Regions from separate parts of the Lysinibacillus sp. CD3-6 genome, predicted to be linked through region 3. Evidence: riboswitches for the same ligand, from Rfam matches in the RefSeq annotation. Region 3 holds a riboswitch; each other region holds the start of a gene.
What was found. A riboswitch is a leader RNA that binds a small molecule or an ion and turns the genes downstream of it on or off. The one in region 3 is predicted to bind cobalamin.

Region 1: another riboswitch for cobalamin. It lies ahead of FH508_RS21335 (FecCD family ABC transporter permease); the one in region 3 lies ahead of FH508_RS12395 (hypothetical protein).
Region 2: another riboswitch for cobalamin. It lies ahead of FH508_RS14480 ((2Fe-2S) ferredoxin domain-containing protein); the one in region 3 lies ahead of FH508_RS12395 (hypothetical protein).

Annotation. Positions count from the first base shown of each region.
Region 1 is NZ_CP085880.1:4,296,523-4,310,693, reverse strand. Features, by position in the region: gene FH508_RS21350 (HAMP domain-containing sensor histidine kinase) at 552-1,916, shown strand; gene FH508_RS21345 (response regulator transcription factor) at 1,923-2,609, shown strand; gene FH508_RS21340 (YdhK family protein) at 2,661-3,224, opposite strand; cobalamin riboswitch at 3,402-3,598, shown strand; gene FH508_RS21335 (FecCD family ABC transporter permease) at 3,745-4,791, shown strand; gene FH508_RS21330 (heme ABC transporter ATP-binding protein) at 4,797-5,579, shown strand; gene FH508_RS21325 (hypothetical protein) at 5,681-5,851, shown strand; gene FH508_RS21320 (endonuclease Q family protein) at 5,923-7,092, shown strand; gene FH508_RS21315 (S-layer homology domain-containing protein) at 7,206-8,834, shown strand; gene FH508_RS21310 (DUF2653 family protein) at 8,980-9,267, opposite strand; gene FH508_RS21305 (hypothetical protein) at 9,255-9,728, opposite strand; gene FH508_RS21300 (YdcF family protein) at 9,915-10,928, shown strand; gene FH508_RS21295 (SEL1-like repeat protein) at 11,002-12,288, shown strand; gene FH508_RS21290 (globin-coupled sensor protein) at 12,952-14,171, shown strand, end outside.
Region 2 is NZ_CP085880.1:2,904,881-2,919,051, forward strand. Features, by position in the region: gene FH508_RS14430 (cobyrinic acid a,c-diamide synthase CobB) at 1-1,070, opposite strand, end outside; gene FH508_RS14435 (cobalt-precorrin 5A hydrolase) at 1,082-2,203, opposite strand; gene cobM (precorrin-4 C(11)-methyltransferase) at 2,196-2,981, opposite strand; gene cobI (precorrin-2 C(20)-methyltransferase) at 2,981-3,688, opposite strand; gene cbiE (precorrin-6y C5,15-methyltransferase (decarboxylating) subunit CbiE) at 3,681-4,901, opposite strand; gene FH508_RS14455 (cobalt-precorrin-5B (C(1))-methyltransferase) at 4,858-5,991, opposite strand; gene FH508_RS14460 (precorrin-8X methylmutase) at 5,991-6,650, opposite strand; gene cobK (precorrin-6A reductase) at 6,663-7,424, opposite strand; gene FH508_RS14470 (sirohydrochlorin chelatase) at 7,421-8,335, opposite strand; gene cobJ (precorrin-3B C(17)-methyltransferase) at 8,351-10,027, opposite strand; gene FH508_RS14480 ((2Fe-2S) ferredoxin domain-containing protein) at 10,031-10,402, opposite strand; cobalamin riboswitch at 10,539-10,719, opposite strand; cobalamin riboswitch at 10,976-11,160, shown strand; gene FH508_RS14485 (energy-coupling factor ABC transporter permease) at 11,301-12,047, shown strand; gene FH508_RS14490 (energy-coupling factor ABC transporter substrate-binding protein) at 12,049-12,321, shown strand; gene cbiQ (cobalt ECF transporter T component CbiQ) at 12,325-13,098, shown strand; gene FH508_RS14500 (energy-coupling factor ABC transporter ATP-binding protein) at 13,095-13,967, shown strand; gene FH508_RS14505 (S8 family peptidase) at 14,055-14,171, shown strand, end outside.
Region 3 is NZ_CP085880.1:2,550,974-2,554,941, forward strand. Features, by position in the region: gene FH508_RS12390 (elongation factor G) at 1-1,752, shown strand, start outside; gene FH508_RS12395 (hypothetical protein) at 1,943-2,716, opposite strand; cobalamin riboswitch at 2,975-3,159, opposite strand; gene FH508_RS12400 (hypothetical protein) at 3,266-3,574, opposite strand.

The sequences.
Region 1 (14,171 bases), 1.8 Mb from region 3:
CTTAATCGTAAAAATCCACTACGCTTTCCGCGGGCACGATATAAGCCACAACCGTCGCTGTCGCGCCGCCAGTTGTGTCTTACGATGCGTGCGTTCCCGCAGGAGTCTACGTGGATTTTTACTTAGTATAAACATCTTGCAGTTTTCAGAATTGTATGGGTGCCTGGCACGTCTCGAAGAATCCTAGCATAATACCCGCTCCTTAATCGTAAAAATCCACTACGCTTTCCGCGGGCACGATGTAAGCCACAACCGTCGCTATCGCGCCGCCAGTTGTGGCTTACGATGCGTGCGTTCCCGCAGGAGTCTACGTGGATTTTTACTTAGTATAAACATCTTGCAGTTTTCAGAATTGTATGGGTGCCTGACACCTCTCTCACCACACCTCTCTCCCCGTTCAGAATTGTGTGAGTGCCTGACACGTCTTCCCGACATGATGAAAAATTCATGAGCGAGAAGTTTTTATTTTATAATATTGATAAAAGTATCTTTCTTCTGCATAAAATCTTCACACTTGGACGTTATCATTTTGAAATATAGGTGGTTAAGGCATGAAAAAACTTTCATTAAAGCTTGGGATTATTTTTTTTATTACATTGTTTTGCATAGAAACATTTATGATGTTTTTTTTACATGTATCATTAACTAATTCGCGTGTGGAAGAGGAATTAACAAACTTACAGACAACTGGAAATTCACATCGAACGATATTAGAGCAAAATTTCGATGAAGAAACGCTATCACATATTTTAATAATGGAATCAAGAGAAAATACAGACGTTGTGATAACAGACAACGCTGGAACAATTTTAGCTGCTTCTTCTGCACACCCCGAAGTACAAGTTTATTTAAAGAAGCTCGAGGGTAGTGTGCCTTATAATGGGCGTGTATTGGAGAACAATTGGCAAGATGAAAAATATATTGCCACAATTAGTCCTATCCTAAAACAGCAAAAAACGATTGGTTATGTCTTTATGTTTCAAAATACAGATTCCATTCATGCGTTAATGGAACGATTAAACAAACATTTTCTAATTGTCGGCCTCGTTTCAGGATTGGTGACCATTGCCGTTATTATTGTGCTATCGCGAAAATTAGCCCAACCTTTGATGGCTATGAAGGAAGCGACATTGAAAATGAATAAAGGGGATTTTACTGTCGCCCTTTCAACTAATGGCAAAGATGAACTTAGTGATCTTGCCAATGCTATTCAACAGTTATCCGATGATTTAAATCATTTAAGAGAAGAAAGAAAGGAATTTTTAGCTAGTATTGCTCATGAGCTAAGAACACCCATTACCTTTATAAAGGGCTATACAGATATTCTTTACAAACGAGATTTAACGGAGCAGGATCGTCAAAAATATTTAGGCATTATTATTGAAGAAACGAATCGGCTCTCAAGGTTAATTAAAGACTTATTTGATTTAGCAAAAATGGATGAAAATGCGTTTGTCATTAACAAAGAATGTCTTCATTTGGATGACCTAGTGGCAAGTATAGAGGTGAAGCTACGGCCTGCATTTCAGGAAAAACGAATCCACTTTTTTGTTCAATGTGATGAGGGATTAACATTAATGGCGGATGCAGTAAGACTAGAACAAATTGTTTTGAATTTGTTAAATAATGCTTTAGCTTATTGCTCTTCAGGAGATTCAACGTTCTTTATAGTAAAAAGAGACAATAACTTATTAAAAATAATTGTGAAAGATACTGGAAAGGGGATACCGAAGAAGGAATTACCTTATATTTTTGAACGCTTTTATAGAGTTGAAAAATCTCGTGCGCGTGCATACGGCGGTTTGGGATTAGGTCTTGCTATTGTGAAAGAGCTTGTCCATGCACACGGAGGCGAAGTGACCGTTGTTAGTGAAGAAAACAAAGGGACTACTTTTGAATTATTATTTAAGGGGTAGGAACGAGTGAAAACATTATTATTAATTGACGATGAACCAAGAATGTTAGAGTTACTAACGCTTTATTTAGAACCTTCTTTTTATTGCATTGCCATGTCCACGGTGAAAGATGCTTTAGACTATTTAGAAGAGCATCATGTAGATTTAGTACTGTTAGATATTATGATGCCTGATATAGACGGTTGGCAAGCATGTCAGGAAATAAGGAAGTTTTGGGATGTGCCGATCATTATGCTAACAGCAAAAGCGGAACAGGTTGATATTATAAGAGGCTTAAATATGGGGGCAGACGACTACATGTTAAAGCCTTTCGATGAGGAGGAGTTATTAGCACGTATACATGCAGTTTTAAGAAGAACAAAAACAGAAGAAACAGTAGTTGTTTTTGAAGGGCTACGATTAAATAAAGAATCCGTTGAATTGTCTTTTCACCAAGAGGATATTCTTTTAACGCCAAAAGAATTTGCCATGATAGCGTTATTTCTTGAATATCAAAATAAAGTTTTTTCAAGAGAACATTTAATTAATACTGTCTGGGGATATAATGTAACAATTGAAGATCGAACAATTGATTCACATGTGCGTAATTTACGGGATAAACTACGGAAAAGTGGCTTTCCTGTAGATGATTATTTACTGACAGTATGGGGAATCGGCTATAAATGGCATAAGCTAGCTGACAAAAAATATTAGACAAATAATTAGCAACAACCTCTGAAGGAATAACCGTCAGAGGTTGATTTTTTATTTGGACGCTAGTTCGTCTTCTGTAACCCATTTATGATTTTTCATTTCTTCCCCTGTAGTTGTTGAAGGGTAATCAATCATATAAACGGTTGTTTGGACTGCTTCATCAATGTGAACAGTGGCATTTTCCATGCCTTTCATATGCGATGCAGTTGTTTTAACTTCTGTGCCTGGAGCCAACGGGGCATCACCAGGATCTATTAATTCCTCATGTATAACCCATTTATGATTTTCTATTTTCTTTCCTCCAGTAGTCGGTTCATAGGAAACAATATAGGCTGTTGTATCATATGCCCCAACAATCGTTGCCTCTGCTCCTTCCATCCCAGACATATGTCCTTCCGTAATAACAGCAGTAGTGCCTACTGGAAATTTAGGATTTTCAGCAGTTTTTAAAGTAGAAGGAACATCACCAGAGCTTGAATGATCCATCTCTTCGCCATGATCCATTACTTCACTATTAGCAGGTTGTGACTCGACTGTATCCTCAGAGCAAGCCGAAAGTATTAGTAAAGTGATTGCCGCCATGAAACCGAGAAATAAATTTCTTTTGAATATCATATGAATTTCCTCCTTACTATTTATTGTTTTTAATGTAACAAGTAAATGTGCAGAAATTATGGATAAGGTTTTCTACGAAAATTTATATGTATGAAGTTGAAAAGAGGAAAGATTGATTCCTAGATGAAAGAAGCTATAGACTAGCATAATTATGTATGATAGAATCGTCATAATTTTAAAATTTCAGATACTATTGGTGTGACACTTGTTAATGAGTGCCACTTAAAAGGGAAGTCGGTGTAAGTCCGACGCTGTCCCGCAACTGTAACGAGGAGTTCTATGATGTAGTAGCCACTGTGCTTTAAGGAATGGGAAGGCAATCATAGTTACGTAGAATCGAAGCCAGGAGACCTGCCAATTAGTTTTACCTGTAATGCCCACGAGGATGCAAGCAATTACGGACAATTGATGGATACTTCTCCAACTTTGTTTAACCTAGGGTATTTCTATGCATTATTGCGTAGAATACCCTTTTTTATTGCTTCGTATTTATCATGATTGATAAGGAGTTAATAAACAAATGAACAAAAAATTTATGTACTTTTCATTGATCCTTCTTTTAGTGCTGATAGCTTCTATGACAGCTGCTATTATGATTGGATCTGTGTCAATTACACCGCTACATGTCTGGAAGGTTATTTTCTCGAAAATTCCAATTTTCCCAAATACGATAGAGCCTGATTGGAGTCGCTCACAGGAGATTATTATATGGCAAATACGTGTCCCACGTGTCATACTTGCCGCCATTGTTGGAGCAGGCTTAGCTATTGCTGGCGCGGCTGTGCAAGCACTTGTCCGTAATTCAATTGCGGATCCTTATATTTTAGGTATTTCTTCAGGAGCGACAGTCGGAGCTACGGCTGTCATTATTTTAGGTGCTTTTTCATTTTTAGGTATCTACGCACTTTCAGTAGCAGCCTTTTTAGGTTCCTTTATAGCGATTGTGTTGGTATTTTTCTTATCACGTGTAGGGGGACGTATTTCTATTTTCCGTTTGCTGTTAGCGGGGATGGCGGTATCATTTATATTGTCTGCAACTTCCAATTTTATGTTAATGATGTCCAAGGAAGAGGGCGGTATAAAAGCCGTTATGTATTGGATGCTAGGAAGTCTTGCAGGCGCAAAATGGAGTAATGTATTCATTCCGGCCATTATATTTTTCATCGTCTTTAGTTTGCTCTGGCTACATTATCGAAATTTAAATTTATTATTACTTGGAGAAGAAGCGGCAGTCACGTTAGGTGTTAATCTTCAACAATTTCGAATTCAACTGATACTACTTGTATCATTACTAACAGGTGTGCTTGTTGCAGTAAGTGGTTCCATTGGGTTTGTTGGCTTAATCATTCCACATATTGTGCGCTTAATTGTAGGATCTAATTATAAATACGTGATCCCTATTAGTGCATTATTAGGAGGGATTTTCTTAGTGTGGGCGGATGCGATTGCGCGAGTATTAATCGCACCAGAGGAAATGCCTATTGGAATCATTACTGCCTTTTGTGGCGGACCGTTTTTCATTTGGCTACTACGCCGTAACAATTATTCATTTGGTGAAGGAGATTAAAGGCTATGACATTAGAGGCGAAGCATGTATCATTCTCCATTCATGATCAGCGCATATTAGATGAAGTAAGCATTCAAATAAAAGAAAAGCAATTTGTCGGTTTAATTGGTCCTAATGGTAGTGGAAAGTCCACACTATTAAAAAATATGTATCGTTTATTAAAGCCTGAAAGTGGAACAGTTTTATTAAATGAGGAAGATATTTTTAAGCAATCAAGTAGAGTGATTGCAAAAAGATTAGCCGTTGTGAGTCAAGAAACACCTGTGTTATTTGATTTTAAAGTGAGAGATTTGGTGAGCATGGGAAGAACGCCACATAAGAAGCTTTTTGAGATGGACGACAAGGAAGACTATAAAATTGTCAAAGAGGCATTGGCGCAAACAGGTATTACCCATTTAGAGACGCGCAGCTTTAGCTCCCTTTCTGGAGGGGAAAAAAAGAGAGTAATGGTCGCTCGTGCATTAGCACAACAGGCGCAAGTGCTTATATTAGACGAGCCAACAAATCACTTAGATATTCAGCATCAATTACAATTAATGGACTTAATTCAAACACTTCATTTAACTGTTGTCGCTGCTTTACATGATTTAAATATGGCAGCTATGTATTGTGATCAGATTTATGTTTTACAACAAGGAAGTATTGTTCATTACGGCACACCAGAGGAAGTATTAACGCCTAAACTATTGCGTGATGTTTTTGGCGTTTACGCCGATATTCAAACACACCCACTGACAGGCAAACCTTATTTAACTTATGTATCAGATCAATTCACGAAAACTACATAAGTGCCAGTCACCGAAACAATTCAGAGGATTTTTGCAATTTAATTTTTGTATAGTTGTGAGATATTCGGGGAACGTTACTTTTGAAAGGATGCGTGACGAATATGGATGAGATTAAATTTGCACAATTAGATGACACACAGCTAGAAAAAATTAATGAGCTAGAAAAGAAAATTGGCGTTACTTTAATTGCTTATGATGCAGCGACGACGCCAAACCAAGGTTCAGGTTCATACGAGACGGATAATGGCACACATCAAAACCATCCATCTTAAATCATGAAAATGCCTTGCAGCAATGTAAGGTTTTTTTTATTTTATAATGAAACAAAAAAGGAGCTGTATACATGTTTCACGACTATTATACGGATTTACATATTCACATTGGTCGAACGATGAGTGGGCGGGCAGTAAAGATTACAGGAAGTAAAACTTTAACATTATCGCGCATTTTAGAGATGGCAAGTGCAAAAAAAGGGCTCGATATAATTGGTATTATAGACTGTCATTCGCCAGAGGTGCTTGCTGAGATGACGATGATGATACAACGAGGTGAACTAGAAGAGCTAACAGAAGGGGGACTTCGTTTTCAAGAAACGACGCTTATTCCAGGCTCGGAAATTGAAATTTATGATAGTAACTGTCAGGGCCCGATTCATGTGTTAGCTTATTTTCCAACTATCGAAGTGATGGCGGATTTTTCGAATTGGATGAAAGGCTTCATGAAAAATATTCATTTAAGTTCACAACGTATTTATTGTGATGGACGCGTACTACAACAAAAAGTTCGGGAATTGGGAGGTCTCTTTATTCCTGCGCATGTTTTTACCCCATTTAAAAGTTTATTTGGAAGAGGCGTTCACAACAGTTTAACGGAAGTATTCGATCCACAGCTTATAGATGCAATAGAACTTGGTTTAAGCTCTGATACCAGCATGGTAAAAAACATTCGAGAAATTCAGCAGTATACATTTGTAACTAATTCTGATGCCCATTCACTTGTTAAAATTGCCCGTGAATATCAAAAATTACGACTAAAAGCAGCTAATTTTAACGAATTAAAGATGGCACTCCATGAACAAGAAGGGCGTGCCGTAGTAGCGAATTATGGGTTAAACCCTTTGCTTGGCAAATATTATCAAACAGTATGCGCTAAATGTGGTGAACAGTTAAACGATGAAGATACCATTTGTAAGTCATGTGGAAGTTCGCAAATTGTAAAAGGTGTTGCAAGTCGAATTATCGAACTATCTGATCCAGATAGTGCTAAACGTGAGAGACCACCGTATATTCATCAAGTACCGCTTGATTTTATACCAGGTTTAGGTCCGAAAATGATGGATAGATTAATTCGTGCATTCGGAACAGAAATGGCAATTCTACATCGTATTACTACCGAGCAGCTTGCAGAAATTGTACCGCTTAAAATTGCTAAAATGATTGATTTAGCAAGAACAGGACAATTAAATATTGCAGTTGGTGGAGGTGGCGTCTACGGAAAGGTTCAGCCTGAATAGGGTAGATCACTAGGAGTATAGAGGGCAATTTCAGGAATTTACTATTATTGTTCCCATTTTTATCCTCAATCTAGTAAACTAGAAATTATTAGATGTGCAGGAGGAGTGGGGATATGCAATTTACAAAGAAATTTCGTTTTTTAGCTGCTAGTGTACTAGCTTTACAGGTAATAGTCCCTGTAGGAGCAAATGCAGAAAATAAGCAAGATGACATTGCGCCAAGCTGGGTCGTACAAGCAGATTATGTAGCACTAGGTGATTCATTGGCACACGGTATGAATGAGGTTGGAGGCATTGGCCTTGGGTATACAGATTTTGTTGCACAAGCATTGCAACAAGAGGGTTTGTTAACTTCGTATAATAAAGGTTTTGCCTATTCAGGCTATACAACGAAAAATGTCTTGGCGGACTTACAAGGTGATGTAGAAAAACCTGTGAACGGGTTTGGTTATACAAATGATCATGCAAAGCTTAGAGCATCGATTCAAGAAGCCGAGCTAGTTACGTTAACGGCTGGTGCAAATGATTTATTACCAATTATAAAGGAAGCAGCTACAACTGGTATAAATACGGCAGCCATTTTAAAGGCATCACAAGAAGCTATACAAAATATAGCCGCCATTTTAGCGGAAATTAAAAAGCTGAATCCGCAAGTACAAATTTACGTGATGGGATACTATAATTCTTTCCCTTATTATAATGAAGAGTTACAGACACAATTTAAAATGCTATTAGGTGTTATGAATGCGTCTATTAAAACAACCGCAGAAAAAGCAGGTGCAATATTTGTGCCGACTTTAGACGTTGTAGCAAAAGATGTACCGACTTATTTGCCAAATCCAGAAAACATTCATTTAAGTGAAGCAGGCTATCTAGCTGTAGCAAATCAAGCATTTTTACCAATTATAAAAGCAAGTCCACTATGGGATGCCTCTTCCGCTATTCAAGTCAATGTTGAAAGTAGTACGGCGGCAAAGGTAAAATGGCAAGCAGCAACAGATAATGAAGGTGTTACGCAATACAATATTTATGTAAATAATAAGCTCTATTCTACAGTCGATGCTGAGCAATTGATGATTACGCTTGATCGTTTAACAGAAAATACGGCCTATTCAGTTGCTATAAAAGCGCTAGACGCGGCTGGTAACGAAAGTGTTCAAAGTCCAACTGCTACATTTACAACAGGTAGTAAAGTCCAATTTCTAGATATAAAAAATCATTGGGCAACGGAGTTTATACAAAAAGCAGCTGAAACAGGCATTTTAAAGGGCTATGCCGATGGAACATTTAGACCTGAACAAAATATAACACGTGCCCAAGCAGCAGCAATGCTCGTTAGAAGCTTAGGTTTAACAACGGAAGACAAAGCTCCATTCATAGATATTGCAAGCTACGATGCAGAAACACAAGCAGAAATTGCAGCAGCTTACGCACATGGGCTTGTGAAAGGGTCTGATGGCAAGTTTAATCCGAGTCAGCCAATTACACGTGCACAATTAGCACTAATGATTAACCGCGCATATGATAAGCAGTTCAATCAAACATATGTTGCGAAGGGGAATATACCATTTAACGATATAGATAGCTATAATGAGGAGACGAAAAAGGCAATAACAATGCTATATGAGCTTGGTATTGTCGTAGGCAATGAAGGGAGATTTTCTCCAGAAGCGCCAACAAAGCGTAGCCATGCGGCTAAAATCTTTGTTACCTTTAGTGAGCTACTAACGAACAAACAATAGAACGATAAGTATGACTTAAAAGAGTTTGTGAGGGCACTGTCATGCCGCTCATATCGTTGAGCATTGCGGCAATAAATTTTACAAAAAAAGCCGTTCAATAAATCGACTAAATGATTTATTGAACGGCTATTCTTTATGTTATAAATTATGATAATTTGGCAATAATGCCTTCTTCATCATCCAATAGTAGCTCAATACCTGTTGAGAAAGGGTCTCCGTGTAGCACATCTTTTATCCATACACGTAAAGCACCAATCATAGCAGCGGTATTTAAAACCTCTATTTGACCATTTGTTTCAACTTCTGCACCGAAGCCTGTTTCATCATCATAAGTTAACTCAACAAGTACATCTTCTGGGCGAAGATTTTTATGATATGCCTGTGATAGGCAGATTGCATTGATAATATCTTGTTCGTTAATTATTTGTGCCATTGTGTAGCTTCCTGTTCTTTACGTTTTTTATCTTTAAACATATTGATAATTTTAACGACAAGCATCACAATAACAACAATTGCAGCAACGTTGATTAATAAGCCTAAAATATTACCTAGCATACCTAGTCCACTAAATAGACTACCGAATAATAGACCAGCTAAACCACCTAGCATTAAGCCTTTCATTAGGCCACCAGAGAAAAAGCCACCTTTTTTCGCAGTAGTATCTGTTTTGTTTGTAGACGTTGTATTATTTTTATTTGTTGTTGCATTATTTTGATCTTTAGAATTATCCTGAGATTTTTGGATATTTGAACTATTGTTATTGTTTGAGAAGCCTTTTTTACCTGACTTATAAGATTTTGCTTCAGCAGTCGGTGTGTCCGATATTAATAATGTTGCACCAACTGACGCAAACATAAGTGTCGCTGCAAAAAGAGCAGCAATAATTTTTTTCATTACTTACATTCCTCCAATATAATTTTATATTTTGTCATAAACTAGTTCTTAATAGTAATTTTACATGAACTATAGTGAAAAATAAAATATTCACTACCTTTAATTTAGGAATTTTGCAATATATGAACAAGTAGTGTCAGCATATTGATGAATGGGGAATAGAAAGGAAGGAAAGGAGTAAATGCAATGCTTCCAACAATGACATTATTGATTTCAGTATTTTTAATGCTATATATTACGGAAAAAAGACGATTCTTTAATGCAGTAGTTTTAGGATTAATTGGTTTAGCTGTATTTGTAGGAATAACAACAAAGTATGAGCTATTTATTAACGAGCAAGGGTTTGTATCCAAGATGGGTATAATGACGTTGTTTGGTATTATCCCAAGTATAATGTTGTTGTTATCCATCGCGATGTTTTTCAATAGCAAAATCCTACTTGAAAAAGAAGGGCGAAGGATACGAAATTTATTATTAGCTGTTTTCGGATTGGCTTTTTTATTAATGATGATCGGATATGTCTTCGTGTTTTTTACCAATATCGAAAATGGATTTTGGCATATTCTTTTCTTCTATGCGTTTTTGATTTTTGCCTATACAGTATTTTTATATACAAGTGTGATGGTCTACGCTATTATTTATCATTTTACGCCAATAACGTATGAGCCTCGTTACATTATTGTGCTCGGATCAGGCCTTATCGGTGACAAAGTACCCCCTCTATTAGCAAGCCGTTTAGACGAAGCTGTTAAGCAATATAAAAAATATGGGGAACGTCCCTTTATTATCGTCTCGGGTGGGCGTGGAAATGATGAAAAAGTTTCAGAAGCATTAGCGATGGAAACATATATAATAGATAAATACCAAATACCGCATCGGAAAATATTAATAGAAGATCAGTCAACAAATACAGAACAGAATTTGGTTTATTCTAAAGCAGTCATGAATGCGCATGCGCAAGGAAGACACTATCGCTCCCTTTTTGTGACGAATAACTTCCATGTATTTCGCGCAAGTATTTATGCAAGAAAGGCAAAGTTAGATGCACAAGGTGTAGGTTCTAAAACAGCGTTATATTATATACCAAATGCTTTTACTCGTGAATTTATCGGGTTATTAGAAATGTACAAATGGGTACATGTAACGGTCTTTTTTGTTATTACTTTATTTATAGGCCTTATGTTAAGAGCATATGTGTAACCATTCTTGAACTGCCTTCCATATAATAGTAGCAAGGCAGTTTTTTTACATAGTGTGCAAGGGGGGAAAACAAATGTATGGGCAATTTTTAGCAAAGCAAAATAAGGAACGAACGGAGTCCTTACAACAGCTAACACAAATACAGAATACGTGGTTTGCACAAAATTTATCTTTACTCATTTTGGATGAAGTACAACTGACGACCTTGCAAAAAATGCTGTATCAAGTTATTCAAGGATTGTTAAGAAAAAAACAACAACGCCATTTGCAAATTGTACATCCAGAGCAAACACAAACAGTACAAGATAATGTTTTAACACTGTTGGCAGAATACGATGATTTATTGCGTGAAGCGATACCACTCCCAATTTATATTTTAATTTGGCAAATTACTTCGTTAGAGAAGTTAGCTTATACAACTGAAGTTGTGGATGATGTGCTTGATATATTGGAATGGTACGTAATCCATCAGGACGAAGAGGTCGAGTTATTAGATGAGGAAGATTTAGATCATGAAGAAATCATTGATTTATACAAAGCAGCAATTGAAGAACAAGATGCAGATGCCCAGTTTGAGCTAGGAGAATATTATAGTACAAACGATGATACACCTTTCCAACCCGAAAAATCGATAAAGTGGTTTGAAATAGCAGCAAAACAAGGTAATGCAAATGCTCAATATGCACTTGGTAACTATTATTTTGAAGGTATTGGTGTAGAGGAAAATTATGATCGAGCTTTCCAACTGTATGAAGCTGCTGCGAAACAGGGGCATGCCGATGCAGCCAATAACTTAGCTGATATGTATTTTAATGGTGAAAGTGTAGCAGAAAATATGGCGCTTGCTAAGAAATGGTTTGATGTCGCTGCATCACAAGGTGTCGCTGAGGCAATGTTTACACTAGGTATTATGCATGAGCAAGGACTAGGAATGGCTATAGATGAGCAGCAGGCATTTAACTTCTATAAAAAAGCGGCTGAGGCAGGCTATGTTGAAGCGGAATACAGACTTGGTGGAATCTATTTAGAAGGCCATTTAGGGCAAATACGCGATGTAAATCGTGGTTTATATTGGTTTGAAAGAGCTGCTGAGCAATACCATGTAGATGCATTTTATGATTTAGGCTTTATTTGGAGCAAAGGGTTAACAGGTATCCGTAATATTGAAAAAGGTATTCATTGGTTTAAGCAAGCGGCACTTCAAGGAGATCCAGAAGCAAAACTACAACTTGGCCATATTTATAATAAAGGCGAAGGCATACCGCGAAATGTTAAAGAGGCAAAGAAATGGTATGGACTTGCTGCAGAAGCAGGCATAGAAGAAGCTTCCAAATTACTTGAGGAGTTAGATGATTTGTAAATCCCATTTGCAGTTATACTAAAATTACCCGTAACGGTTAGCGATAAACTAACCGTTGCGGGATTTTTTTGTTGCAAAGAAAATAATGCTTGTACGATAAATACTGTGCGAAATGGACTGAAAATTAATAAAGAAGGTCAATGATTGTTGTAGGTATTTTAAACTAATGAAAAATAATTTCAATTATAGTTATTTAGAATTGTTTTTAGACTATTTGTTAGGTTAAATGACCTTTGTGAAATGAATAAATGAAAGATGGTGAAAATGCTGATACTTAATTATACTCGTCGTAAATCAAACAATATTCGTAATTTAGTAAAAAGACGATAGAAATAGCTAGCGAAAAATGTTGAAGTAGACTTTTTATCACATTATCATGATGGATAACTTTTTTGTATAGTATTAAATAATATAGTGTTAAATGGTAAAAATAGGTTATAATAAATTGACAATTTTATTTAAAATGTATAATGTAAATGAGTAATTTTAAAATGTAAAATTAATGAATTATTGATTATAATGATGTTATTTTGTTATATTATTTTCTTGTTAAATTATAAGCGGTCGTGGTATTTTTTCGTATATTTATAAATATATTTGGGTAAACGGAAATAGATTATGCTCAGCTCTTCAAAAGAACATGTAAATGAAAGAGGGAAAAGTGTGATTTTTCAAAAACAGAAAAAGGCAATGGCATTAGATTTACAACAATACTCAGTGACAATGGAAGTTCCGAACTCACGAACATTGGTAAAGCAGATTGAAATGTTAAATTTGACCAAAATAGATTTACAATATTTAAAAGCTTTTAAACCATTTGTGGAGGACAACATCAATCAAATCGTCGACCGATTTTATGGAATGATTGGAACTGAGCAAAGTTTAGTAGATATTATTAATAGACATAGTTCTGTAGATAAGTTGAAAGTCACCTTGCGTCGACACATTATTGAAATGTTTAACGGTACAATAGACGAAGAGTTTTATAAAAGACGAGTAAGTATCGCAAAAGTGCATGTACATATCGGGCTTAGAACACAATGGTATATTTGTGCATTCCAGGATTTAGCCATTTCATTTATAGACTTAGTAGAAAAACATGTAGAGCATCCGATGGATCAATTTAACACGATTCGCGCCATCTCTAAAATTTCTAATTTTGAGCAACAGCTTGTATTAGAAGCTTTTGAAAGTACAGTCGAACGTTTAAAGGAAAATGTCGAACGAGAAAAAGAGGCAGTTGAGAAAAAAATTGTGGAATCTTCAGAGGGGCTTGCTGCTATTTCTCAAGAAACAAATGCTTCATTCCATCAATTAAATAATCAATCGCATGAGATTAAGGAATTGGCGAAAAAGTCACTTCAGGTTAGTACGCTCGCCGAAAGTCAGGCGGTTGAAGGTCGAGAACGTTTACAACATCAATCCAAAAATATGTGTAATATTATTCAATCGGTAGATGATATTACCGATAATATTAAGCAATTGACAGATATGTCGAAAGAAATGGAATCGATTATGGATGTTGTAACAAACATTGCAAACCAAACAAATTTATTAGCTTTAAATGCAGCTATCGAAGCAGCTCGTGCTGGAGAGGCGGGGAAAGGCTTTAGTGTTGTAGCAGATGAGGTTCGTAAATTATCAAGTCAAACGAAGGAATCTGTTACATCTGTTGCTAAATTATTGGAAAAAACGACGGAGCGAACGGATAAGCTTGCCCTCACCCTTAGCCATATTCAGGAAGAAGTTGCGTCAGGTGAGGAAAACATGGCCCAAACCGAGGGGCAATTTAATAAAATTTTAGATGCCATGACACAAGCGAAGTGTCAAAATGATCGTATGGAAAAAGAAGTGCAAGCTGTGGCACTCATTCTGAATGAGCT
Region 2 (14,171 bases), 360 kb from region 3:
CCAGGAATAACTCCTAGCATTTCATGACGTTCCCCTTGACTATTTGTAATTGCTTCAGTCAAATACATAAAGCCACCGCATTCCGCTAATGTCGGTAAACCTTTCGTGATGGCTTCACGAATGGATGATTTTACGATTGCATTTTTTGCTAGCGTATCGGCAAACTCCTCTGGGAAGCCCCCACCGATATATAAACCATCTGCTTCCGCTGGTACGGGTTCATTTGCAAGTGGTGAGAAAAATTGCACTGTTGCACCTTTAGCTCGTAAAAGTGCTAGATTTTCCTCGTAATAGAAATTGAATGCAGCATCTTTTGCAACAGCAATACAAATATCTTTTGTAGGTTGTTTGGCAAATAGTTGTCCCGTCTCTTGTAGAACGGGTGCCTTTGTTAATGACAATAGTAAATCCAAATCAATCGTCTCTGCCATTAAAGCTCCTAGCTTGTCAAAAAATGAATCGAGCTCACCACGTTCAATCGCAGGAATAAGCCCTAAATGGCGACTTGGAATATCAATGCCTGTTTCACGTTTTAAATAGCCGATAACTGGAATACCACATTCCTGCTCAATCGCAGCTTTGGCAATTTCATAATGACCAACACTGCCTACTTGGTTCGCAATAACGCCGACAATGTTTGGTTTATCAGAAAGTAGCTGAAAGCCTTTAACTACAGCTGCTACGCTGCGCGCCATACTAGCACAATTGACGATTAAAATAACTGGACTTTCGGTCACAACACTTATGTCCGCCGCAGAGCCTTCATCAGATAACGGACTTTTGCCATCATAAAAACCCATAACACCTTCTATAATGGAAACGTCCGCATCCATGCTTGCACGTGCAACAATATCACGTACCGCATCATGCGAGAACATCCAGCTATCAATATTACGTGATGCACGTCCAGTTACGGCTGTATGGTAACTAGGGTCTATATAATCAGGACCACATTTAAAGCCTTGTACGACTTTACCTTTTTCTTGCAAAGCTTTCATAAGGCCAATTGTAAATGTTGTCTTGCCAACACCACTGCCTGTCCCTGCAAGTACAAAGCGATTTGTTTGCATAGGATTCCTCCTTAATATACTAATCTTGCTACAGAAATCGTAGCATTGCCTGATTTTTTCTTTGGTAATAGCAGGGAATCAACCTGTGCATAGCGCATAGCAGCTGGTTCACTTACCCCATATGCCCCTGTATATTTAAATACTGTTTCAGATGGCGATGGGAAATTGATTTCATTTAATTGTTCGGGAGTATATGTTACAAACGCCCAATCATATTTTTTTGTTATTTCAATAAAGCATGATTCATCTTTTTTCAAATCAATTGTACAAAGTGCTTTGACACTTTTTTTCGAAAGCTTCAGCTCTGCTAGCGTTTCATCAATCACTTGTTCAATCTCTTCAACTGCCGTCCCACGATTACAGCCCATACCAAGTACAATCGTTTTTGGTCGATAAATGACGCCATTTTCAAGAAGCACTTCTTCCTCAGGTTCAATGAGACGGTCGGTAATGAACAGCGTAGCGTGTGGATTTGCTTCAATCGCTTCGTGTGCTGATGGGTAAATTTTTATTTGCTCAGGCATTGGTGTATCACGCATCCACCAATCACGTTCCCCAGCTTCCTGCACAATTGCAACGTGTTCTTCATTAACAACAGAGGCGCTAACAGGTGTTAGCTTATCTGCACTGTCCCAAACCCAGCCAAAGCGAGCACCAAATAAGTCAACAGGAATTGTTTTTTGAACGTCAGAAGCTGTTGTAATAATAGGGTTTGCTCCAAGTGCCGCTGCAACTTCATGCGTTAGCTCATTCGCTCCACCTAAATGCCCCGAGAGTACACTAATTACATTCTCTCCCCGATCATCAATAACAACAACACCAGGATCAGTCTTCTTATCCTGTAAAATTGGTGCAATCATGCGCACCACTGCACCAAGTGAAATAATTAAGATTAAGCCTTTATACTGCTTAAAAAGCGTCGGTAGTAATAAACGAACAGTACCAGAAAAAAGCTGAATATGCTTTTCATCTTCGTCGCCCTGTTCAAATTTACTCATATAATATAGGTCACTTGCAGCAAATGTTTGCTGTAGCTTGCGACCGATTTGAACACCATGCTTTGTAATGGCCACAACAGCATACGGATTGCGCTGATCAACTGCAGGCAATACCCCCTCTTGTAATTCAATCACTTGTCTTCACACCTTTTCGGAAGCCATGTGTAAAGGTCGCATCATATAGTTTTGAGCGGTACTCGTCTTTATCATGGATATTTGGGTCTAATGCCCAACCAGCTAAAATCATCGCATGCTTACGAATACCATTGACACGCATCGCTTCATCAAGCTCAACTAAAGTCGTACGAACAATTTTTTGATCGGGCCAAGTAGCACGCTGAATGACCGCAACTGGTGTATCATCAGACCATCCCGCACTTTGCAATTCTTTGACAATTTTCTTTGTTAGTGTTGCACTTAAAAACAGCGCAATCGTACAATGATGGCTAGCAAGATCACGTAGCTTTTCAAACTCAGGTACAGGTGTACGACCTTCTGCACGTGTTAAAATAAGCGTTTGTGTTAAATCAGGAATGGTTAATTCCGCACCAATTGCCGCCGCTGAAGCAAATACCGAGCTTACTCCAGGAATAACTTCGTAGCCAATCCCTTCCTTCTTCAACAATGCAATCTGTTCCATGATAGCTCCATACATCGCAGGGTCGCCCGTATGCATACGTGCTACTACTTTCCCTGCATTGACACGTTCAACCATGACCGCCACCATTTCTTCTAAATGCATACCAGCTGTACGAATAACTTCCGCACCTGGCTTTGCCTTTGCAATAAGATCTTCATTGACTAGTGAATCCGTATACATGACAACATCCGCTGTTTGTAGCATATGTAAACCTTTAACTGTAATTAAATCTGGGTCTCCTGGGCCTGCACCAACAATATAAATTTTCTTCATTATTTACGCACCACCATTAACGTTAAATATTCTAAATCTACACCGTCTAGTTCACGCACATCCCAAATAATTTCCTCATCGGACGTAACCTTTGTCACAACGGAAGCCTTATCAAGCAAGTCTAAATCACGTAGCACTTCTAACATTAAATCAATAACCTTTGCTACTTTTATAAATACGACTGCATCATGACTTTCAATGGCCTCACGCATTGCCTCATAATTATCATGAGCTGGAATAATTGCGACACGATCATCTCCATCCGCAAGGGCTATGCCTAGTCGTGATGCAGAACCATTGAATGATGAAATACCAGGTACAGTACGAATTTCTACATCTGGATGCGTGTCCTGCATTAACTTCATCATATGAATAAAAGTACTATATAAAAGAGGATCACCTTCTGTCACAAAGGCAACATCCTTACCTTCTTTCAATTTACCATAAACAAGTTCAACAGATTTCGTCCATTCACGTTCTAAAACTGCTTCATCCTTCGTCATCGGGAAAACAAGACCAAGCATATCTTTTTCCTCAGGATTAATGTAAACATCCACAATACGATGTGCATAGCTTTTACTACCCTTTAATTTTTTCGGGTAGGCAATAACGGGTGACTCTTGGATAACTCGGAATGCCTTTACTGTAATTAACTCTGGGTCGCCAGGGCCTACGCCTAAGCCATATAAAATACCAAGATTACTCATGATTTTCTTCCTTTCGATATGCCGAAATAATATAGATCGGGTTTAATGGGACAAAGCGAGTCATATCTAAAATCGGTTTACTACGTGCAAGTTGCGCCTGTAAAATTTCTACTGCAAAGCCACAAGCTTTAAACGCCTCAACTGCCTTATATAAATTTTCAATTGTAGCCGCATTTAAGACAATGCGACCATTGGGCTTTAGGCGTGCACAGCACAGCTGTAATAATTCCACCATTTCCCCCCCTGTTCCGCCGATAAAAATCGCATCTGGGTCTGGAAAATGTTCCAGTCCAGCTGGCGCTTTACTATGAATAGCGGTAATATCCACGCGGAATTTCTGTTGATTTTGTAGACAGTTTTCTAAATCAGGTGCATTTTTTTCCACTGCATACACTTGACCTTCAGGTGCCAGTTTACCAGCTTCAATTGCCATCGATCCTGTGCATGTACCAACATCCCAAATCGTACTATCCTTTTGAATTTGCATAGCTTGTAAACTTAATACACGAATTTCTTTTTTCGTAATCAGTCCTTTATCTGGTTTACGTTGCGAAAACTCTTCATCTTCAATACCAAGTGTATAATGCTTAGGAGCTGATGTTTGCTGTAGAATAACAACATTTAAAGGTGAAAATTCCGCTTTTTCTAATTCATCAAGAGTATACCAGCCATATTTTTCATCAATGCCTTGTAAATTTTCTGCCACAAAAGCTCGGTATTCGGTTATACCAAAATGCTTTAAATAACGTGCCAGTGCATTTGGATTATTGTCTGCATCTGTTAGTAATGCTACTTTCTTTTTGCCATCAATACGTTGCGCTAAGCCTTTCATTGGTCGCCCGTGAATACTCGTTATATAGGCATCCTGCCAGCTTTCGCCCATTTTTGAAAATGCAAGCTGCACGGAGCTCATATACGGATATACTTCGATATTCAGCTTTTTGGCTAAATAGCCCCCTATGCCATAAAACAAAGGATCACCCGAAGCTAAAATAACTGTATGTCTCGTTTCTTCGGATAGTTTTTCAACAAGCGTTGAAAGTCCGCCTTTAATGACTATTTTTTCTCCTGTAAAGCTTGGGAAAAAATCAAGGATACGCTCACCACCTACGAGCACCTCGCAGTCTTCAATCCACTGTCTATACTGTGGTAGCAAACTTTCCTGTCCGTTATCCCCGATCCCAATCAATTTCATCGATTGATGCAATGTCATCAGCCCTTCCTAATAATTGTCCCTGCATCGAATAAATCGATGTGGAGAGCGTCATGCCCCCTCTAATATGATGTAAAGATGAATAACAGCACGCCTCGCATAGGTGATGAAAGAAAGCATCGTAGCCTTTTTCAGCCATGATTTCACCAACCTGTGATGCGGTATTTGCCTCTCTTACTTGCGCTACTGTTTCTTCATCTGCCCCAATATCAATGGCTAGCTGCGCTAAAAAATTAAAATCAATGGCTGCGCTTTTGGAGTGCACCATCATTACACCTTGTGCTACTTTCGAAAATTTCCCCATCATTCCAACGAGCGATACTTGCTTAATGCCAAGTCGTTTACAATGCTTTAATGTAAAGCCGACAAAATCACCCATTTCAATAAATGCTTCCTCAGGTAATGTAGGATATTGGGCCATCCCAAACTTTTCACTTCGCCCACCTGTTGTGACAACAACATGTTCACAACCAGCTGCCCTTGCGACACTAATAGCTTGAACAATACTTGCCATATATGCAGAACTCGAAAAAGGCACGACGGTTCCCCTTGTGCCTAAAATGGAAATGCCCCCAATAATGCCAAGACGACCATTTAATGTTTTTTTTGCAATTTCCTCACCTTCTGGTACAGAAATAACAACATTTACGCCGCGATTAATTTGAAACTCGTCTAGCACGTCTTGTACGGTACTATGTATCATTTTACGTGGTACAGGGTTAATTGCTGCTTCCCCAACAGCAACAGGCAAGCCGGGCTTTGTTACGCGCCCGACGCCAATACCTCCATCTAAATGTATCCCAGGTGTATTAGCCCAGCTTACTGTGCCAATAATAAGGGCTTTGTGTGTCGCATCTGGATCATCACCAGCATCCTTAATCGTTTCACAGCTTACTTCATTGCTGCTAATCGTACATTTTTCAATCGTAAATGTTGCGTCTCGTCCAATAGGCAAATGAATAGTACTCGTTTCTTGCTCTTCATTTGTAATGAGTGCTAGTAATGCTGCTTTTGTAACTGCAGTTGCACAGGCTCCTGTTGTATAACCGTGACGCATGTCTTTAGGATCCTTTTTTGGCTTCCGCTCCATTATTTTTTCGCCTGTTCGTCCGCTAATAATGAAACGGCATTTAAAGCAGCAACCGTCACTGTACTACCGCCTTTACGCCCAACATTTGTAATATAAGGAATTCCCTCTAGCTTTAACAGCTCTTCTTTTGACTCTGCTGCTGATACAAAGCCTACTGGCATACCAATAATTAAGTCTGGTTTGGCTAACCCTTCTTTAATTAAGCGAATTAACTCTAGTAAGGCTGTCGGTGCATTTCCGATTGCATAAATGCCACCTTCATGTAATTTTGAAGCCTTTTGCATAGAGATAATCGCACGCGTTGTATTTTGTTTTTTTGCTTCAATAGAAACGTCTTCATCTGCGATATAGCAGTGTAAATCCCCACCATGCTTTTGGAAACGTTTTTTTCCTGAACCACTTTCAATCATTTGTACATCAGCAATGACATGACGACCTGCAAGGATTGACTTAATGCCCGCTTCAATCGCTCCTGGTGTAATAATAACGCTACGTCCTAATTCAAAGTCAGCAGAAGCATGGATAATACGACGTACAATTTTCCACTCATCTTCTGTAAAATCATGTTCGCCCATTTCCTCTGCAATTATCGAGAAACTATAGTCATAAATTTTGTCTGGGTCTACTGTTAATGGTTTGAAATCTGTTTTGAAATCCATATGAAATGCCTCCTAAAGTATGTGTTGTACCGCCTGTACTACTTCCTCAAATGAGGAATATTGCTGGCCGTATTTTATATTTGGTCGTGCGATTAATATTGTTTCAATACCACAAGCCAGCGCTGCGTCAAGCTTTTCATCGACTGAGCCGACCTTGCCACTTTCTTTCGTAATCATCAATGTCACGTCATATTGACGAAATAACGCTTCGTTTAATTCTTTTGAAAAAGGACCTTGAATAGCAACAATGTCTCTTTGTGCCACACCAAGTGCCTCACATTTTTCCATATTATCAAGGCGCGGAAGCATACGTGCGATAACACGTGTATTTTCTAGGCCCTGTAATACTTTTGTAAACGTTGCAAGCGTTTTACTACCAGTTGTCAGCATAATGACACCACGTTTTGTTGCGGCTAATTGTGCTGCTTCCTCATAGTCTTTGACAACTGTAATCAACGGGTGGTCATAATGCTCATTCGCACGTTCATATCGAATATATGGAACACCAGCACTCTTTGCTGCTGCCATCGCATTTTTAGATGCTTCCTCTGCAAATGGATGTGAAGCATCGACAACTAGACGATATCCGCGTTCTGTAAGTATTGCTGCCATTTCCTCAGCCGTTAGTCTACCAACTAGATGTGGTAGACCTACCTCTGCAAGGCTTGAAGCGGCTGAATCTGTCACAACTGTCGCCGTCACAGCATAGCCCACTGACTGCAATTCAAGTGCAAGATTCCTTGCGTCACTCGTACCTGCTAACATGAAAATCATTTTACTAGCTCCTCGTTATGATGATGGTCATGATGGTGGTCATGATGGTGGTTATGGTCATGATGGTCGTGATCGTGGTCATGATTGTGATGATGATGCGCATGTCCATGTACCGCCGCATAAGCACGATAATTTTCTAAATCTTGCATACCTGTTGATGTACCATTTACTGCTTGCTCAATACGGTTTAAAAGGACATTTTGCAAACGTTCATGGTAGCCAAAATAGTTAGCAATTTGAATATCACAGTCAGGATATTGCTTATTAAATTGCTCGCACATACCATTCATACGTTCCATTAAAATACCTGTGAATAAAAAGTACGGTAGCATAATAATTTTTTTCGCCCCTAGTTTAACGCAGCGTTCAATGCCTTCTTCAACACGAGGATCTGTCACGCCCATAAAAGCACTTTCCACATAAGGAACGTTCAGTTTTTCCCATAACAAACGAGTAATTTTATAAAAATCACCATTTGCAGCTGGGTCACTACCACCTCGTGCAATTAATAAAATGGCAGTATCCTTATGTTCTTCTTCAGTATTAAAGCCGATTTCTGCTAAGCGGTCTTCTAAAATAGCAAATATTTCATCATGAATACCGATTGTTTGCCCATAGGTAAATGTAATGTTTGGATAATGTTCACGTGCATGTTCGATTTCTGCAGGTATATGCATTTTTGAATGGCCTGCATGAAGTAGAATAATCGGAATTACATGGACCTCTGTAGCACCCTTGTTTATACAATTTGTAATACCTTCTTCTATGTTAGGAGAGGCAAACTCCAAAAAACATGTTTCAACTAAAAAACTTTTATCAACTCGAGGTGTCATTTGCTCAATAAACGTGCGCACCTCGTCGTTTCCTGCTGCTAAACGGCTACCATGGCCAACAAATAAAATTGCTTTCATTTTTTTATCTCCTCACTAGTCGCCGCACGGAGCTGGCTCTACTTTTATTTTTGACGACATATCTTGATACGTAAAATGCAATATTTTTTTCACCCGTTTGAAATATTTGAACAAGCGTTCATTTGGATGTGCATTTGCCTTGTATTCCTCAATAATGTCTGTAATAAGCGGAATAAGCTGTTCTGGCTCTAGCCCCTCTACAACGGGCTGGGCCGCATGGGCTGTACGCCCTACTGGCTTAGCGCCGATAAAAACATCAAATTTACTTTTTCGATAGACGATACCGATATCGTCAAACACTGCTCGATAGCACGCCATGCCACAGCCATTAAAGCCAATATTTAAAGTTTTAGGCAGGGATAATCCACCAAGCTTATCTTGAATTTCCTCTGCATATGGAATTGAATCTGCCTTCTCTCCATAACAGAAATCACAGGCTTTTAGTGACAGCACATCCCCTATTGGTGCAAGTAAAAAGCCTACTGCTCTTAACTTTTCAGTAATCATTTCAGGCTCTGTCGTCGGAATTTTCAAATGAATCTGATGGTCTGGTGTATATTCCATCGTGCCTTCATCTCCCACAACTTCAGCTAACGTCATCATTTGCTGTGGCGTGAAAAATTTATTTGCTACCCCTGGACTAACAGCAAGTTCAAAAATCGACTCCATTTTTTGCTGGACTAACTTTGTTGTTGTCTTTGTGACAGTTGTTCCTTTCACCATGGCAAGTGCTGTTGCTGCCATTTCCAATGATGATTTTTCTGGTACTGTTACAGGCGCAGGTGCTATTGCAATACTACTTTTCATCCGTCCTGCATTGGGATCTGCCGCAAAGTCTTGGCGTGCAGTACCTGTTTCTTGGTTCATTGCCCACGGTTCATTTTCTTCTCTTAAACGCTGGTGTGGACGTAAAGGCTGTTTTTCTTCTCCAAGTGTATATTTGCGCTGATAGCCACGCGGTGTAATCATTTTATTGTCATAGAAAAATGTCGATGAATTGCCAATAATTACTGTAGTTAACATGCCGATATCATGCTCGAGCATCTCTGCTAACGTTGTCATTGTTATTTCCTGACGATCTCGGTAGGCACTTTTCACAAGTCCTACAGGCGTATCAGGTGATCGATATTCTAGTAAAATCCGTTGCGCTTCTACAATTTGACGTGTACGGCGCCCACTTTTAGGGTTATATAGAGCAATGACAAAATCCGCCATCGCCGCAGCTTCCACACGCTTTGCAATTAAATTCCAAGGCGTTAAATGATCACTTAAACTAATCGTGCAAGAATCATGCATAATTGGTGCGCCTAGCAAACTTGCACAAGAATTAATAGCAGAAATTCCTGGCACAATCTCAACTTCAATCCCTGTTGCTTCCGTCCAACCAAGCTCAATGAGGACTTCATATACAAGTCCAGCCATTCCATATACGCCCGAGTCACCACTCGAAATAACCGCAACAATATTTCCAGCCTCGGCTTGACGAACTGCTTCTTGTGCACGTGACACTTCTTCTGTCATGCCAGTACTAACAATCGACTTTGCACTTACTAAATCTTGAATGAGCTCAACATATGTTTTATAACCGATAATAAATTCACTTTGTTGTAATGCCTCTACAGCACGGGTTGTAATATGCTTGAAATCCCCAGGTCCAAAGCCTACAACAAAAATCTTTCCTTTTTGCGCCATTTTTTACCCCTCTTTCACCTTGTCGATGCCTTTGATGGCTGTTGTTTGCGGGGTACGCTGCAACGTACCTTCTGTCAAAGTAAACACATGCTCACTATGTAAAGAATCATCGTTTAAATCTTTTACAAGCGTTCTACCATGCTCTACTGTTGGCACACGATACCAATTTCCCTGTGGATACGCGATTACAACACATGCATCTTTGCATCTGCCATTACAACGCGTTCTTGTTGTATGTATTTCCTTATCGAGTGCTAATTTCTCTATTTCATCTCGTATGGCCAACGTAATTTCCTCAGCCTCTTTTTTCATGCAACTACTACCATTACAAATAAAAAGATGTGTTTTCATGCCCTCTAAGTTCCAAGTTGTCATTGCTGTTCTCCCCTCATTGACTTTTAGGAAAAAGAAAAAACCTTTACTCAACATCGAAGAGTAAAGGTTTTATAGAAGCCAAAATAAAAACGAATATACACGTATCCGCTCTCGCTTCACTTCTCCCTCCGAAAAGTTTGCATATCATCAACTAAGCAGGTTTCCTGACTTAAGCTTCCTCTTACTTTCGCGCCTTCCCAAGTTTCCAGTGGCATTGCGATTTCATCAGCTATTACAGTAGCGGGGGCTGTATCGGATTTACACCGATTTCCCTATTATCTCGAAGTATATCGAGCACTTAATGATGGATTTATATTTAAATTTTGAAATGAAATGTTAATAAAACGAATATAAAACTGTTTCTATCATAGCCTATTATTTTTACTCTTTTCAACATTTCTTTTTTATTTATTAGATTTTTAATAAAATTTCAACAAATATTCCGTTAAAATTGATTGATTCTCTCTTGTATTTATCTGAATTTTCTAGAATGTAATTCTATTAAAAAATCTTTTTACAAAAAAAGAATAGCTTATGATTGGAAAAACATGTTACACTTCTTCGTGAAAACTCACAATTTCATCTTTTTTCGGTGCGAAGTGTATACATTTCGCTTAAAAGGGAAGCCGGTTTAAGTCCGGCGCGGTCCCGCCACTGTATGAGGGAATTTTATAGAAAATGTCACTGTCCAAAGGACGGGAAGGCCTATAAAATGTTGATCTTAAGCCAGGAGACCTGCCGAAAAAATCGTGATCGTTTCAACCTACGAGGATAGGTGTGCGGCTTAGCAAATGACCATTAGTATTTGCTTTTTCAGCTATGCACTTTTCCTAGACGGAGAAGTGCTTTTTTTATTGCGCATCCTACATTCGAAAATGACTGTGAAGGAGGAATGGTTTTGAAATTTTCTTTTTGGAAACTTAGTTATTTCTTACTAGCTTTTTTACTAGTACCAAATCGAGCGTTTGCCATGCATATCATGGAAGGGTTTTTGCCGATTGAATGGGCGATTTTTTGGTGGGTCGTTTCGATTCCATTTATTATTTTAGGATTACGTTCTATTCGTAAAACAATTGATGAAAATCCTGAAACAAAAATGATATTAGGCTTATCAGGTGCGTTTGCATTCGTTTTATCAGCACTGAAAATCCCATCAGTAACAGGAAGCTGCTCACATCCTACTGGTGTTGGTCTTGGTACGGTTCTTTTCGGGCCATTAGCAATGAGCGTAATCGGAACAATCGTTTTATTATTTCAATCTTTACTTTTAGCGCATGGTGGTATTACTACTTTAGGTGCGAATGCTTTCTCAATGGCGATTGTAGGTCCAATTATTGCGTATTATGTCTTTAAAGGTTCTCAAAAAATTGGTCTTTCATTTTCTATCGCTGTCTTTTTTGCCGCGATGCTTGGGGACTTAGGTACTTACGTTGTCACTTCAGTTCAATTAGCACTAGCTTTCCCTTCTGAAGTAGGGGGCTTTATGGCTTCATTCACAAAATTTGCAGGGATTTTTGCTTTAACACAAATTCCTCTCGCAATTAGTGAAGGGATTTTAACTGTTATCGTCATGAATTTCTTAAAAAAATACAATGTGAGCGAATTAAAGGCTCTTCGTGTTTTCTCAGCAAAGGAGGCACATTAGGATGAAGAAAAATTTACTGCTACTAGCTGTCGTTGTACTTTTAGCAATCATCCCCCTTTTCGTACAAAAGGGTGCAGAATTTGGTGGTGCTGACGGAGAAGCAGAAGCTGCAATCGGTGAAATTAATGCAGAGTATGAACCATGGTTTGAAAGCTTATGGGAGCCACCAAGCGGTGAAATTGAAAGCTTATTATTCGTATTACAGGCTGCGATTGGTGCTGGCTTTATCGGCTATTTTGTAGGCTATATGCGCGGCAAGCATAAGGAAGGTTAAACAATGTTACTCATTGATAAATATGCTTATATGAATAAACTAGCGACTGTTCATCCGTTAGAAAAAATGACGTTTTCCTTAGGGTTACTGCTATTATCGCTTATCGTGAAAGATGAACTTATTTCACTCATTACATTTATTGTAATGAGTGCTTTTATCATTTTATACGCAAAAATTCCCTTTTCATATTATGTAAAATTACTATTGTTACCAGGTTTTTTTCTACTATCTAGTTTAGTATCTATTTTGATTTCAATTGCACCAAATTCAAGTATACTACCAGCACATCGCTTTGCATTTTCGCTTAGTCATTGGACCATTTTCATCGGTAATGCAAGTTTGATTACAGCACAGCAGTTATTGTTCAGTGTACTAGGTAGCATTAGTTGTTTGTACTTTTTAATATTAACAACATCTGTCCAATCTATTTGCCACGTGTTACGACAATGGCATCTACCTGTTTTATTTGTAGAGTTAGTAGAGCTTACGTATCGATTTATTTTTATTTTTTTAAATAGCATGCAAAAAATCCATCTTGCGCAACAATCACGCCTTGGCTATCAATCACCAATGCAATGGCTTAGGTCGATTTCCATGCTCATTGCAGCATTGTTTGCCGAAATGTTTCAACGTAGTCGCGAACTTAATAATGCGATGCAGGCACGTGGTGGCGAATCGGTCTATTGGCAAGATAGTGTACGATACAGCAAGAAAAATTGGTTTGGAATGGTTATTATTTTTTTATTCCTCATCTTATATGGAGGTTTTTTCTCATGACTGAACTTTATTTTGAGCTTCAACAGTTATCGTATGCCTATGCAGACGGTACTGAAGCACTAACAGATATTACATTACAAATTCCAAAGGGGAAAAAAATCGCCATACTCGGTCATAATGGTGCTGGTAAATCAACATTATTTCAGCATCTAAATGGGATTTTAAAACCGACCGCTGGCAATATTACCTTTTGCAACGAAGCACTTAGCTATTCAAGAAAAGCATTATCAGCATTACGCCAACAAGTAGGCATCGTATTTCAAGATGCTGACAATCAACTTTTTTCAGGTACCGTAAAGCAAGACATCGCTTTCGGTCCATTAAATCTTGGCTGGTCACAAGAAAAAATCGAGGAAAAAATCGCCTGGGCTGTCGCACAAACAGAGGTCGAATCATTACTAGAGAAACCGATTCATTTTTTAAGTGTCGGACAGAAAAAACGTGTGGCGATGGCAGGTGTGCTCGCAATGGAACCGTCTGTTTTATTATTAGATGAACCAACTGCTGGACTAGACAATTATTATGCTGCACAGCTTTTACATTATTTAGCTAAATTAGAAAATGGGCAACGAACATTTTTATTGGCGACCCATGATATTGCTTTGGCTTATGAATGGGCAGATCAAATAATTGTGATGGAGGAAGGTAAAGTTATTTATAATGGGGATCCTGTTGAATTGTTCTATCAGGAGAAGTTGCTTGAACTAGCGCATCTTGAACGACCCTGGGTTTTTGACATAACTCTCGCCCTGCAAAATAAAAATCTTTTTGATAAGAATATACAGATGCCTCGTTCAAAAGAAGACTTACAAAATCTAATCGAGCATTTGGGTGACAGGCACTCAAACAATTTACAAACAATTTTATAAAAATTTGTTGAGGAATGATGAAACTTTTCTTTTATCCATCCGTTATAAATAGTGAAATGTCATATTTTACTCAAGGAGGGAAAACAATTGAAAAACTGGGTGATGAAATCAATCGCTGTCGTAGCATGTTCTGCACTAATGGTTCCTGCTGCTTCTGCCTTTGCTGAAGCACCACAGAACCCAGAATTGGTGACAAGTATGCTC
Region 3 (3,968 bases):
GAAATTGGAAGTGATATCTATACGTTAATAGATACGCCTGGGCATGTCGACTTTTCACCTGAAATGGAACGTGCAATTCGTGTAATGGATTACGCTATCATTATCGTAAGCGCTGTAGAAGGTGTACAAGGTCATACTGAAACAGTGTGGCAATTGCTACGCCAATATAACGTACCAACCTTCTTCTTTATAAATAAGATAGATCGTGATGGTGCTGATGTGGGTGCCGTTGTGCGACAGCTTCAAAAAGAATGTTCGGAGCATGTACTTTTAATAAACGATCCATTGTGTGCAGATTACGTACCAAACCACATTGCTGAGTGGCTAGCTGAGCGTGATGAACAACTACTCGATGCCTTTTTGACAGAAACTCTCGATGCGCAAACATGCCTAATGCAGTTGCAAAAGTTCATTAAACAAGAGCAAGCATTTCCTTGCTTTACTGGTGCTGCTTTAAAGGATATTGGAATAAAAGAATTTTTATCACAGCTACCCCTACTTACAGAAACGCAATTCGACCATCAACGACCATTTCAAGGTGAAGTATTTAAAATCCGTCATGATGGCATGCAACGTTTAACCTTTATCAAAGCTTTAGAAGGAACTTTACATACACGCCAAGACTTTACATTTGGTGTTATGACTGAAAAAGTAACTGAAATCCGCTTATATAATGGAAGTCGTTTTGTCACAACACAAAAAGTGCAAGCTGGAGAAATTTTCGCTGTAAAAGGGCTAAGTATAGCAAAAATCGGTGATATTTTAGGTAGTACAATGACTCCTCAGCCATATGAGCTAGTGCCGACTTTACAAGCTAAAGTACAGTATGATGGGCAGCAGCATATAAAAGAAGTATTACAAGTATTCCGTTTGCTCGAAGCCGAAGAACCGTCGTTGCGCGTCGTATGGCATGAGAAGTTTCAAGAAATCCATGTACATATTATGGGTGTTATTCAACTTGAAGTGCTTGCTGAAGTGTTAAAAAATCGCTTGTCACTTACTATTACTTTTGGTGAACCTAAAATTTTATATATGGAGACAATTGCAACAACTGTAACAGGATACGGTCATTTTGAGCCGTTAAAACATTATGCAGAGGTACACCTATTAATGGAGCCAAATATTCGAGGTACAGGAAACACGTTTGTTAACGCTTGTCATGCTGATGATTTATCAGTTGGCAATCAACGACTAATTGAAAAACATCTATTTGAGCGAGAGCATCACGGTCTTTTAACAGGCTCCCCCGTTACGGATATACGCTTCACCCTTTTGACAGGACGTGCCCATATCAAGCATACAGAGGGAGGCGATTTCCGCGAAGCAACTTTCCGTGCACTTCGACAAGGGCTGGAACAAGCCGAAAATATATTGCTTGAACCGTATTATCGCTTCAAATTGAAAGCATCGAATGATTTTATCGGTCGTATGATGAACGATATCCAGCAAGCAGACGGTACATTTGATGCACCCGTCTTAACAGAGGAACAAGTAACATTAACAGGACGCGTTCCTGTTGCAACATTTATGCATTATAGTACTACTTTCGCTGCTTATACGAACGGCAAAGGATCAATATCGTTACAATTTGATGGCTATGATAAATGCCATAATAGTGAAGAAGTAATAGCGCAAATCAATTACAATAAGCAAGCTGATCCCGACTATTCATCGTCTAGTATTTTTTGTGCGAAGGGTAAGGGCTATTCCGTTCCTTGGTATGACGCAAAAGAAGCCATGCATTGCTTGTAATTAAACAACGACACACATTTCTATAGCAACACAGCGATTTTTAGTGGTTTATCGGCGGTTTCAACGGTTCTATCGGCGATTCCTAGGCTTTTATCGGCGGTTTCAAAAGTTATCCGCAATATCCATCAATATTATTCTCCTTAAAAAATAACTGAAGGCATCGAGAACATCTCGATGCCTTTTATATTTCCTATAAAGCTTTCTTTACTTTCGCAACAAAGCTATTTGCCGATTCCACAATTACATAACCATTACTATTCGTAAAATCTACAAGAACCGTGCCAGGTTTACTCTTTAAAATTTGTAATTGCTCGATCAGTTGAAGCAATAATTGATGACCATTGCCTCGTGGGTGCCAATTTAAATGATAGTCATTTAATTCTTTCACACTTTCAAGAAAGTGTTCGTATTCATGCTTTACATATTTTATTAAATCTAATATTTTATTAGTATCTTGATTTGTATGAACGACTAACGACAAATCTTCTAAATAGGTAATATAAAAACGCATAACCATTGAGCATAGTAAATCATTGACTCGCGCAGCACTTAAAATAGGTTTCTGCTCTATATTCAGCCTATCTAAATTTGGTTTCGCACGAATCGAATCAATACGTGTTATTAAATGATACGCCTCACCATTGACCTCATAAACAATTGGATTTGTTGGCATGTACATCATAAAGCTGTTCTTTTTCGTTTTGAGCTCGTCCGCCACGCTTGCTTTAGCAAAAAGGCAACCGTCATACACCTCATTTTGAATCCAAATGATATCTTTGTTAAAGAATATTTGATTAAATAAACGTTCGTTACGAATAAGTCCTGTTGCTAAAAACTGATCGACAAGAGCTTCAATGACCATTCTAGTTTTAGGCTGCTTGGCAACTTCAACTCGTGACAGTTTACAAATCTTCATATCTACATATTGCTTTTCTTGTGTTGTACATACATGAATATTCGTCATACGTGCACCTCAGTTCGTACATATTTTCAAAACAAATGTTGCGATCACATAAAAATACGGATTTCCTGCTTTGAGAGGAAATCCGTCGTTCAGCTAATCATTATCATTCATCAAGCAGCATCAAACAATGAACCAATGGGAGATATTTGGCTCGATGCCGTATATCCTTAATTCCTTTGGTATTGGTCGTTTGACGTACTGTGACGAACAGAACATTCTGCTTTGTCAACATGCCACCTCCTATTCCTCGTAGGGTTATGGTGTGTACTCGTAACAGGCAGGTCTCCTGACTTATGGTCATTGCTCCTTTTCACCTTCCCGTCCTTTGACAGTGGTCTTTGAAAAGTCGCTCACATTTACAGTTGCGGGACAGTGTCGGATTTGCACCGACTTCCCTTTTCAGTAAATTGCACGCAATTTACACCTATTACTACACGCTATTTAGTTGTGAAGGAATTCAGGGTACTCCACTTTCCTTATAGATTATTAAAATCAATTGTAAAGTAGTGTTTTTCCAAAGTCAAATTTCTCAATATATTCCATATTTCATTATTTTTCCTCCAATCTTTCTAACTCCGAATGTAAGTACTCTTTTATTACTTCGTTATTCTTTTTCCCATAGTGCGTTAACACCGCTAGCTGACACGCATCATCTAGTAAATAATTCTCTTTCATTCTATTACGGACAAACTCTATTACACTTACCTCGCGGGCATCGTAACGTAAATCTCCGCCTACCTTAGTCGTAAATATCCCTACTCTTTTTCTCATAGCTATTACTATGCTTCTCACTTGTCCTTCTGTTAAATTAAACGCTATCCTAACGTCTGCTGTTAGAATGTTATCGTTATACCACACTATAATTACCTCGCTTTCTCTTCGATATTCTAGCGTAAATGTACTTTTATAAAAATCCGCTAAATTATCCGAAATAGATTCGACAAAAACAAAGGAAAGTCGACCGATACTATTCGGCACAATTTTACTATATTGTTATACTACCGAGAAATCGATATGACGCAATACTGACGCTAATTAAATCAAGATTATAAATTTACATATTTTTACTTAAATATTGAATTATTCCTAATTATAATAACAATACAGACGTATCGAACCGGCCAACTTAATCGACTATTCGTTTCTCGATGCGTCTTACAGCGCAAAAAGTCGGCTTGTTTCAAAAATGATGTACGTAATTAAGCGGCACCAGGAAACGGATATTAGAAATAGGGGCTTGGAGGTCACGCAA